DNA from 4 places in the Streptomyces sp. NPDC026515 genome. Region 2 is predicted to be linked to each of the others. Evidence: riboswitches for the same ligand, from Rfam matches in the RefSeq annotation. Region 2 holds a riboswitch; each other region holds the start of a gene.
The links. Region 2 has a riboswitch for cyclic di-AMP ahead of ACZ4O3_RS32700 (transglycosylase SLT domain-containing protein). Riboswitches for the same ligand answer to the same signal wherever they lie in the genome.

Region 1 (2,193 bases), on a different contig from region 2:
GTCCGTGTTCGCCGGGAACCGGGACTGGACGGCACCCGGGGTCATGATCCGGAAGGTGCCGGTGTCCGTCGCGGACACCACCGGGATGCCACCCGTCGTCTCCGTCACGGTCGCGGCCCGCGAGGAGCCGGTGTCGCCGTACCGCTCCGGCATGCCGGCGGGGGCCGGCCACTGCCGCGCGGGGACCTGGGCCTCGGGCGCCGGCCAGGGGGCCTGGGCCGCCTGCGGTGCCGGTGCCGGGACGGGAGCGGGCGCGGCCGGTTCGGGCGCGGCGATCGCGCGCTGTCCGGTGCGCTGGGACAGCAGCTCGCGCGCCTTGGCGATCTTCAGCTGGTACTTGGTCTTGGACGTGCCCGGCGTGGCCCGGTGCGGCGCGGCGGCGGGCAGCGCCTTGGGCGAGCTGGACGGTCCCGGGGGCAGTGCCGCGGGGGATCCGGCCGTCAGTTCCAGCGGGCGCCCCGCCGGTTCGCGGACGACCTCGATGTCGCTGTTCGCGGACGGCCCCGCGGTCAGCTCGGGCCGGGCCGCGCCGGTGCCCTCCAACTGGCCGAGCAGGTCGGCCGCCATGGCGCTGACGGGGCGTCGCGGGCCGGGACGGGCGGGCTGCCGGTCGGAGGGCAGCGCCGCCGGGACACTCGGCCCCAGCCGCGAGCGCGCTCCGTCGAACCACTCGCGGGCGATGCTGTCGAGGCCCGGGTCGTCACGCCGGGGCCGCTTGAACAGCGGGACACCGCGGGACCGCGAGCCCCCGTTCATCGCACGTGTGGCGTTGTAGTTCCCGGTGGCGTTCTCGGCCTGGTCGTAGAGGCTGTCGATCCGCTGTCGAACCTCGTCACGGCTCTCGGGCGCCATGGGGGTCGTGCTCCTTCCGTACTCCGCCGACCGGGTTAGCTGTCGGGTTCGGGCGGGTCGATCCGGAAGGCATGCCCTACGGCCGTCGCCCCTCAGGGCAGTTGGCCGATTCACCCCAGTGGTTCGGTTGGGTCCCCGGCTCCGGGAGGCCCCGTTGGGCACCGGATTGGGCGGAGGCCGCGCGGCCCGACGGGATTCGCCGGGGGGAGCCGAGCGGCTTGCCCGTCAACTTAGCCAACTTGTGTCACTCGTGTGAAGGTTGAAGTGGCTAATGTCCGATACGTAATTGTGATGTTCGTCGTAGCGTTCGAGGTGCCGGAGCGGTGTCGTGGGTGACCGGACGGCTGCTTCCTATGAGATCGCCGTGAATTCGTGGGGCCGTTGAACACGGTGGCGCCGGGCCGCGTATAGGCCGGGGGATTTCCATGTCCGGCCCGCCCGACCACGACACGCAGGGGAACGACCTTGAGACCCAACAGGCGCAGACGCCCGACCGGCGCACAACGAGCGACCTTCGCAGCGGTCGCCCTCATGCTCGGCGGCGCAACACTGGTCGCGGTGAACGTCTACGCCTCGGCCACCGAAGGCGGTTCGGACCAGCAGGCCGGGCAGACCGCCCAGGTGCTGTCCGCGCCGACCGTCTACTGCCCCGACGTCGGCAGCCGTCTGACGGACGTGCCCGACGCGGCCCGGGCCGACGTCGACGGTGAACTCGCGCAGCTGGACCAGCAGATCGCGGCCGCCTACCAGCAGCTCAAGGAGTCGGCGGCGGCGATCCGGCAGGACCCCTCTCTCGCCGACCAGACGATTCTGGGTCCGCTGAAGGAGAAGCGGTCCGAATCCCTCCAGCGCGTCGCCGACGCCATCGGCCGGGAGGGCGACCGCCCCGAGGGCCTCGACGACCTAGCCGCCTGCACCCTGCGCTCCTCGGACCAGGGCGGCGGCCAGTCGGCGTCGCCGCAGGACGGCGCCACACCGAGCCAGAGCGCGAGCGCCGGTGCCGGCGCCGGGACCGGCATCGGCGGCCAGGGCGGCAACGGCCCCGTCGCCGCCGACTACGCCGACATCACTACCGTCCAGCCCAATGTCACGACCCCGGCCGAGCAGTCCGGCGGTTCCACCGGCACCTTCTCCTCCAGCTGCGGTGTCAACGCCAACGGGCTGTTCAACTCGGACAACGTGATCGTGGCGCCGGGTGTCTCCAACGGCGCGCACCACTTCCACGACTACATCGGCAACCAGTCCAACAACGCCTTCGCCAGCGACGACGACCTCGCGAAGGCCGACACGAGCTGTGCGGACCAGGGCGACAAGTCCACGTACTACTGGCCCGTGCTGCGC
Region 2 (2,193 bases):
CACTCCTCGGGACGCGTCCCCCTCGGGACGAGGACCCGCGCGCCCGGGCCGCTCATGGCGCTCGCCGTGACCCCCACTCCCCGGACGGCCGCCAGGACAACGACGCGCGAGGGGGCGGAGGTTCCGCTCCCACGGAGGACACCCGCGCATGGACGATCGCTCTGCCGCCGCCGAGTCGTGACGCCTGCGCCCCGCCCTCGGCGTGACCGGAATCACGTACCGCCACACGGGAACTCCCGGCACCTCGGCATCCACCCGCCCAGGTCCGTCGGTCCGCTCACCTCGAAGCGAAATTCCGCTTAACAAGGCAATTCGGACAATCCATGAAATTGCTTGTGATGTGCACCACTCCATTCGCCCCAATCGAGGCAATCCATACAAATGGCGGAGCGGGGCTATTCCCTCGATACCCGGAAAGGCGGATTCAATCAATCCCCATTTGTTCGATTCGCCGTAATTGCCACTTCGTGAAGTGGGTCACGTGGCCCTGAGTGCCACCGAGGCGGTAAGGCGACCCTCTCTCTCCTTTCCTTGTCGGCGAGTTGAGGCTTGGCAACCGCAAAGGATCAAGTACCCCATACGACTCAGATCAAGGTCAATCGGCGTGTTGGGGGAATCAGGTACTTGTTCCGGACATGTGCTCTCGCATACGTTCCGGCTCACCGGGCGGACGCCAAATCCTGCCGCCGCCCGTCGCGACCATCAACGAGTCCATTCGCACGGCAGGAGCGGGGGAACCAGGTAAGTCGCCGGACCGGGCGACCGACGTCACCGACGGACGTCGTACCGGAACGGCTAGGGGTGAAGTCGCCTCGCCTCAGGGCGGTGCGACCGGGAACTCCCCGAGCCCGAACCCGACAGCTCACCCCGCAGGCGACGGAGAGGAACCACGACATGTCTGCTGCCCCTCAGCACCGCCGTCCCCGCCGTAACCGCGTCGTCCGCACGCTCGCCGTCGCCGGTACCGGCGCCGCCGTTCTCGCCCTCCCGCTCATCGGTGCGACCGCCGCCTCCGCCGCCACTTCCACCACCTCGACGGCGTCCACGACGCTCGCCGGGTACCCGAACAACCTCGACGGCTGGATCCGCGAGTCGCTCGCGATCATGGCCGAAAAGAACATTCCGGGCAGCTACAACGGCATCTACCGCAACGTGATGCGTGAGTCCTCCGGCAACCCGCGGGCCATCAACCTCTGGGACTCCAACGCGGCCGCCGGCATCCCCTCCAAGGGCCTGCTCCAGGTGATCGACCCGACGTTCAAGACCTACCACGTGGACGGCACGTCGTTCGACGTCTACGACCCGGTCGCGAACATCACCGCCGCCTGCAACTACGCCGCCGCGCGGTACGGCTCGATCGACAACGTGCACGGCGCGTACTGACCGGCGCCGTCAGGTGAAGAGCCTTTCGAGGACGACGGCGATGCCGTCGTCCTCGTTCGACAGGGTGATCTCGTCGGCCACCGCCTTGAGTTCGGCGTGGGCGTTGGCCATGGCCACCCCGTAGGACGCCCAGTCGAACATGGGGATGTCGTTGGGCATGTCCCCGAAGGCGATGGCCCGTTCGGGGCTCAGCCCCAGATGGTCGGCGGCCAGTGCCAGCCCGGTCGCCTTGGTCACCCCGCACGGCTGGAGCTCGACCGTTCCCGGCCCCGACATGGTGACCGTCGCGAGCGATCCCACCACCGCGCGCGCGGTGGCCGCCAGTTCATCGTCCGACAGGGTGTGGTGGCGCAGCAGCACCTTGCTGATGGGCGCGCACCACAGGTCGTCCCGCCGTCCCACGCGCAGCGCGGGCAGCGTGGGGTGGGGCATCAGATAGCCCGGCTCGATGAGCGTGAGCCCGTCCACGCCGTCCTGGTCGACCGCCGCGTACACCTGCCCGACCTCGGCCTCGATCTTGCCCAGGGCGGTCTCGGCCAGCTCCCGGTCCAGGGTGACCGACCACAGCAGCCGGTCCGCGCCGGCGTCGTAGAGCTGGGCGCCCTGGCCGCAGACCGCGAGTCCCGCGCAACCGAGGTCGTCCAGGAGGGGGCGCACTCTCGGCGCGGGGCGGCCGGTCACCACGAGATGCCGGGCGCCGACCCGGCCCGCCCGCGCGAGCGCGGCGAGCGACCGTTCCGAGAGGGTGTCGTCGGCACGCAGCAGTGTGCCGTCCAGGTCGGTGGCGATCAGTGAGTACGGGGTGGGTGC
Region 3 (2,193 bases), on a different contig from region 2:
CGCACGAGGACAAAGACAAACCCCGCTCCGGTGCGTACGGGGGAAGACGCACCGGAGCGGGGAGCCGTGGGGGACGGGGGTGGCCCTCATGTGGTCCTCACCGCGGGGACCACGGTTGTGTGAGCGCTGTGGTTCGGCCGGGCGCCGCCTGCCACTTCGGGGCGCCCGCCTCCCGGGGCCTACTTGAGGTGCAGCTGCTGGCCCGGGTAGATGAAGTCGGCGTCGTCGACGATGTCCTTGTTCAGCTTGAACAGCGCCTGCCAGCCACCCTTGACCTTGTGCTTCTCGGCGATCGAGCTGAGCGTGTCGCCCTTGACGACCTTGTACTCGCCGTCGCCCTTCTTGACCTTCTTGCCGGTCGGGGTGGTGACCGTCTTCTTGGCGGCCGGACGCTCGGCGGAGCGGGAGGCGGCCTGGGTGTCGGTCGAGCGGGTGGCGGTGCTGCTGCTCGACGAGCTGGTGCTGCCGCCGGTGTGGGCGGCGCCGGACAGGCCCGTGCCGCAGACCGGCCAGGCACCCTTGCCCTGCGCGCCGAGAACCTTCTCGGCGATCTCGATCTGCTGCGCCTTGGTGGCCTGGTTGGCCTGCGCGGCGTACTGCGTGCCGCCGTACGCGGCCCAGGTGGAGGCGGAGAACTGCAGACCGCCGTAGTAGCCGTTGCCGGTGTTGATGGCCCAGTTGCCACCGGACTCGCACTGGGCGACGGCGTCCCACTCGGAGGCGGTGGCGGCCGAGGCGGTGCCGGTGGCCATCAGCGGAGCGGCGATGGCGACACCGGTGACGCCGGCGAGCGCGGCGACGCGGGCGGCCTTGGACGGACGACGGTGCTTGCCCTTGCCGGAAAACAGCATGGAGGATCCCCTCACCGACGCCTGCGAGGTGAGCTGTCGGGTTCGGGCCGAATGAGTTGCCCGGCCGCACACCTCACGGTGCGCGGCTTCACCCCGAGCCGGACACGGCAGCCTCAACCACCGGTCCCGGCACTTACCTTGGGTCCCCCGCTCCTGCCTACGGCGCTTGACGCGACGACTGTTCCCGGGTGGCCGCTGGCAGGACTCGGCGTTGCGACGGCCGGGGCTCGTGGTGACGAGCGGCCTCGACCGTAAACAGGCGATCCGGCGAATATCAAAGATGATCAGGGCTTCTGAGACTCATCCCACACTTTCACCAAAGCGGACATTTGGCTTCGAAACAGGGCGGGTGGAAGCGTCAACTCCCGCCGGTTTCAATCCGTTTAGCTACCGAGTTTCAGGGTCTGACCGGGGGCGATGTGGTTCGGGTCGGTGCCGATGTCCGCCTTGTTGGCGGCGAAGAGCGCGCGCCATCCGCCGTCGAGGTCAAGGGAGTCGGCGATGGAGGCGAGCGTGTCGCCGTCCCGCACGGTGTAGGTGCCGGCACCCGGGGAGGCGTGACGTCCGGAAGACGTCGCACTCTGACCGTTTGTCACGCTTTCGTCCGCTGAGCCACCACGATGCTTGCCACTGCTGCCGACGGCCCCCGTGTCGACCAGATCCCAAGAGCTGCCCGTCTGCCACGAATTGTCCGAGTCGTCGGCTTCGGGAACCACGGGGTTCTCGCTCACCTTCGAGGCACCAGAGCCTTTGGATCCCGACTTGTCCGTCTTCGTGGAGCCGGTGGAGGCGCCCTTGCCGGAGTCGTCGCTCGCACTCGGGGACGGGGTGGCCGAGTCCGGGTCCGTGGCGCCCGACGCGTCCGGCGAGGAGTCGGACGAGCCGGAATCCGATGAACCAGATGAATCCGATGAACCAGATGAAGAGGACGAATCGGACAGCCCGGGGGACGAGTCGGAGGAGCCGGACGTGTCACCGGATCCGCCGAGGCCCGTGTCGACGTTCACCGAGGCGTCGTCCGAGGACAGCCCGGCGAACAGGGCACAGGTCCGCCAGGGCTTGGTGCCCTGGTCGGCGAGGATCTTCTCGGCGACGGCGATCTGCTGCGAACGGCTCGCCTGGTCCGGCGTACTGGCGTACTCCTGGCCGCCGTGCTCGTCCCAGTCGTCCTGGGACATCTGCAGGCCGCCGTAGTAGCCGGTGCCTGCGTCCATGCTCCAGGAGCCGCCGCTCTCGCACTCGGCCACCCTGTCCCAGGTGCTGCCGTCGGCCGCGTTGGCGCTCGCCGCTCCGAGGAGCGGGATGGCGATGGCCGAGCCGGTCACGCCGGCCGCGACGAGAA
Region 4 (2,193 bases), on a different contig from region 2:
CGGCCCGGGAGGCGCCGAGCGGCTCCAGGAGCAGGCGCATCTCCAGCAGGTCGGCGGCCTCCTGCTCGGTCGGTTCCGCCACGCACGCGCCCGCGTGCCGGCGCGTCACGACGAAGCCCTCGGCCTCCAGGGTGCGCAGGGCCTCGCGGACGGGGACGCGCGAGACACCGTAGCGGCGGGCCAGGAGTTCCTCGGTGAGCCGGCTGCCGCGCTCGTAGACACCCGCGACGATGTCGTCCCGGATCGCCGTGCATACCGAGTGCGCCGGAATACGCATGTCCGACCTCCGCCTTAATCCCCGTGAAACGCCGCCGAGTGGCGTCCGTTCCGTGACTCTATTGCAATGAGCGGGAATTTCCGACGGCGGCCCTGAATCCATGCATATTTTTTGGACATCGGGTTCACGAAAACGACGAAAGCCCCGGCTCGGGAGCCGGGGCTTCGGCACACTCGCCGCGTGACGTCACACGGTCGTCGCCGCGTTCGGGTCAGACGTCGACACCGTGCTTGCGGAGGTAGGAGACCGGGTCGACGTCCGAGCCGTACTCCGGGGTCGTGCGGGCCTCGAAGTGGAGGTGCGGGCCGGTCACGTTGCCGGTCGCGCCGGAGAGGCCGATCCGCTCGCCCGGGGTGACCTTCTGCCCCACCGAGACTCCTATCGACGACAGGTGGCCGTACTGGGTGTACATGCCGTCGGCCATCTTGATGACGATCTGGTTGCCGTACGAGCCGCCCCAGCCGGTGGAGACGACCGTGCCGGTACCGACCGCGTGCACCACCGTGCCGGTGGCGGCGTGGAAGTCGATGCCGGTGTGGGCGCCGGAGGACCACAGGGAGCCGCCGGTCCGGTAGCCGGTGGAGACGTACGAGTCGGAGATCGGCGCGACGAAGGCGTTGAGACGCTTGCGCTCGGCCTCCCGCGCGGCACGCACCTCGGCCTCGCGCTCCTTCTTGGCCTTGGCTGCCGCCTTCTTGCGCGCGGCCTCCTCGGCCGCCTTGCGCTCGGCGGCCGCCGTCTGCGCGGCTGCCTGGGCGTCGATCTGCTCGGCGACCGAGTCGCTGACCGTGATCACCGGAGTGAGGCCGGTCTGCTCGACCGAGTTCTCCGCGGCGAGCGCCGGGGCTGCCGAGACGGTGCCGATGACACCTGTGGTGGTGAGGGCCGCGATACCGGCGGCCTGCGCGGTGGTGCGCTTCACCCGGCCGGGACGACGGTGCTTCCCGGAGGCGCACATGAACGCCATGTAGAGGCTGGTCCTTTCCTTCCCTCTCGCCTACCGGGTTAGCTGACGGGTTCGGAGCAGGAAGGTCTCCTACGGGCGCCCTCGCGGCTCGCGCGGGCGTCCGATTCACCCCAGGGACTGCATGGGTCCCCGGCTCCCCTGGCTCGCGCCGTACGGGGACTCGGCGATGACTGTCCGGTGCCGCGGGCGCGGCTCGGTGCCTGGCGGACAGTCCGGAAGAACCTATGAGGGCGTCCCCGCAATCCTCAAACGGATCGCGGTTTTTGTCGCGCATCCCACAGGGCAGACAGGCAACCTCCGCCTCAATTCGGACATTTCAGAGCCCTGGTGACCCGAGGGTCACCAGGGCTCCGGGCGCGCGCGTGCCGCTACTCCGCGGCGACGACCGTCACTTCGCCGATGCCGAGGGCCTCGACGGGCTCCTTGATCTGCGCCGCGTCGCCGACCAGGACCGTCACCAGGTGGTCGACCGGGAAGGCGCTCACGACCGCCGCGGTGGCCTCCACGGTGCCGGTGGCGGCCAGTTGCCGGTAGAGGGTGGCCTGGAAGTCGTCCGGCAGATGCTGCTCGACCTGGTCGGCCAGGGTGCCGGCGACGGCCGCCGCCGTCTCGTACTTGAGCGGCGCCACGCCGACCAGGTTCTGCACGGCGACGTCACGCTCGGCGTCCGTGAGGCCCCCGGAGGCGAGGGTGCGCAGCACCGTCCACAGGTCCTGGAGCGCCGGGCCGGTGTTCGGGGTGTCCACGGAGCCGCTGATGGCGAGCATCGAGGCGCCGCTGCCGTCGGGAGCGGAGCGCAGCACCTGCCCGAAGGCACGGACGCCGTAGGTGTAGCCCTTCTCCTCGCGCAGGACGCGGTCCAGGCGGGAGGTGAGGGTGCCGCCCAGGCAGTAGGTGCCGAGCACCTGGGCGGGCCAGACACGGTCGTGCCGGTCGGCGCCGACGCGGC

Region 1: another riboswitch for cyclic di-AMP. It lies ahead of ACZ4O3_RS22785 (C40 family peptidase); the one in region 2 lies ahead of ACZ4O3_RS32700 (transglycosylase SLT domain-containing protein).
Region 3: another riboswitch for cyclic di-AMP. It lies ahead of ACZ4O3_RS13645 (transglycosylase family protein); the one in region 2 lies ahead of ACZ4O3_RS32700 (transglycosylase SLT domain-containing protein).
Region 4: another riboswitch for cyclic di-AMP. It lies ahead of ACZ4O3_RS00605 (M23 family metallopeptidase); the one in region 2 lies ahead of ACZ4O3_RS32700 (transglycosylase SLT domain-containing protein).

What each region holds. Positions count from the first base shown of each region.
Region 1 is NZ_JBVHQD010000010.1:243,382-245,574, forward strand. Features, by position in the region: gene ACZ4O3_RS22785 (C40 family peptidase) at 1-852, opposite strand, end outside; cyclic di-AMP (ydaO/yuaA leader) riboswitch at 861-1,035, opposite strand; gene ACZ4O3_RS22790 (DUF1996 domain-containing protein) at 1,384-2,193, shown strand, end outside.
Region 2 is NZ_JBVHQD010000018.1:177,577-179,769, reverse strand. Features, by position in the region: cyclic di-AMP (ydaO/yuaA leader) riboswitch at 694-889, shown strand; gene ACZ4O3_RS32700 (transglycosylase SLT domain-containing protein) at 895-1,383, shown strand; gene ACZ4O3_RS32695 (HAD family hydrolase) at 1,393-2,193, opposite strand, start outside.
Region 3 is NZ_JBVHQD010000006.1:111,964-114,156, forward strand. Features, by position in the region: gene ACZ4O3_RS13645 (transglycosylase family protein) at 180-851, opposite strand; cyclic di-AMP (ydaO/yuaA leader) riboswitch at 855-1,026, opposite strand; gene ACZ4O3_RS13650 (transglycosylase family protein) at 1,235-2,193, opposite strand, start outside.
Region 4 is NZ_JBVHQD010000001.1:143,274-145,466, reverse strand. Features, by position in the region: gene ACZ4O3_RS00610 (GntR family transcriptional regulator) at 1-277, opposite strand, end outside; gene ACZ4O3_RS00605 (M23 family metallopeptidase) at 489-1,244, opposite strand; cyclic di-AMP (ydaO/yuaA leader) riboswitch at 1,257-1,420, opposite strand; gene ACZ4O3_RS00600 (M16 family metallopeptidase) at 1,613-2,193, opposite strand, start outside.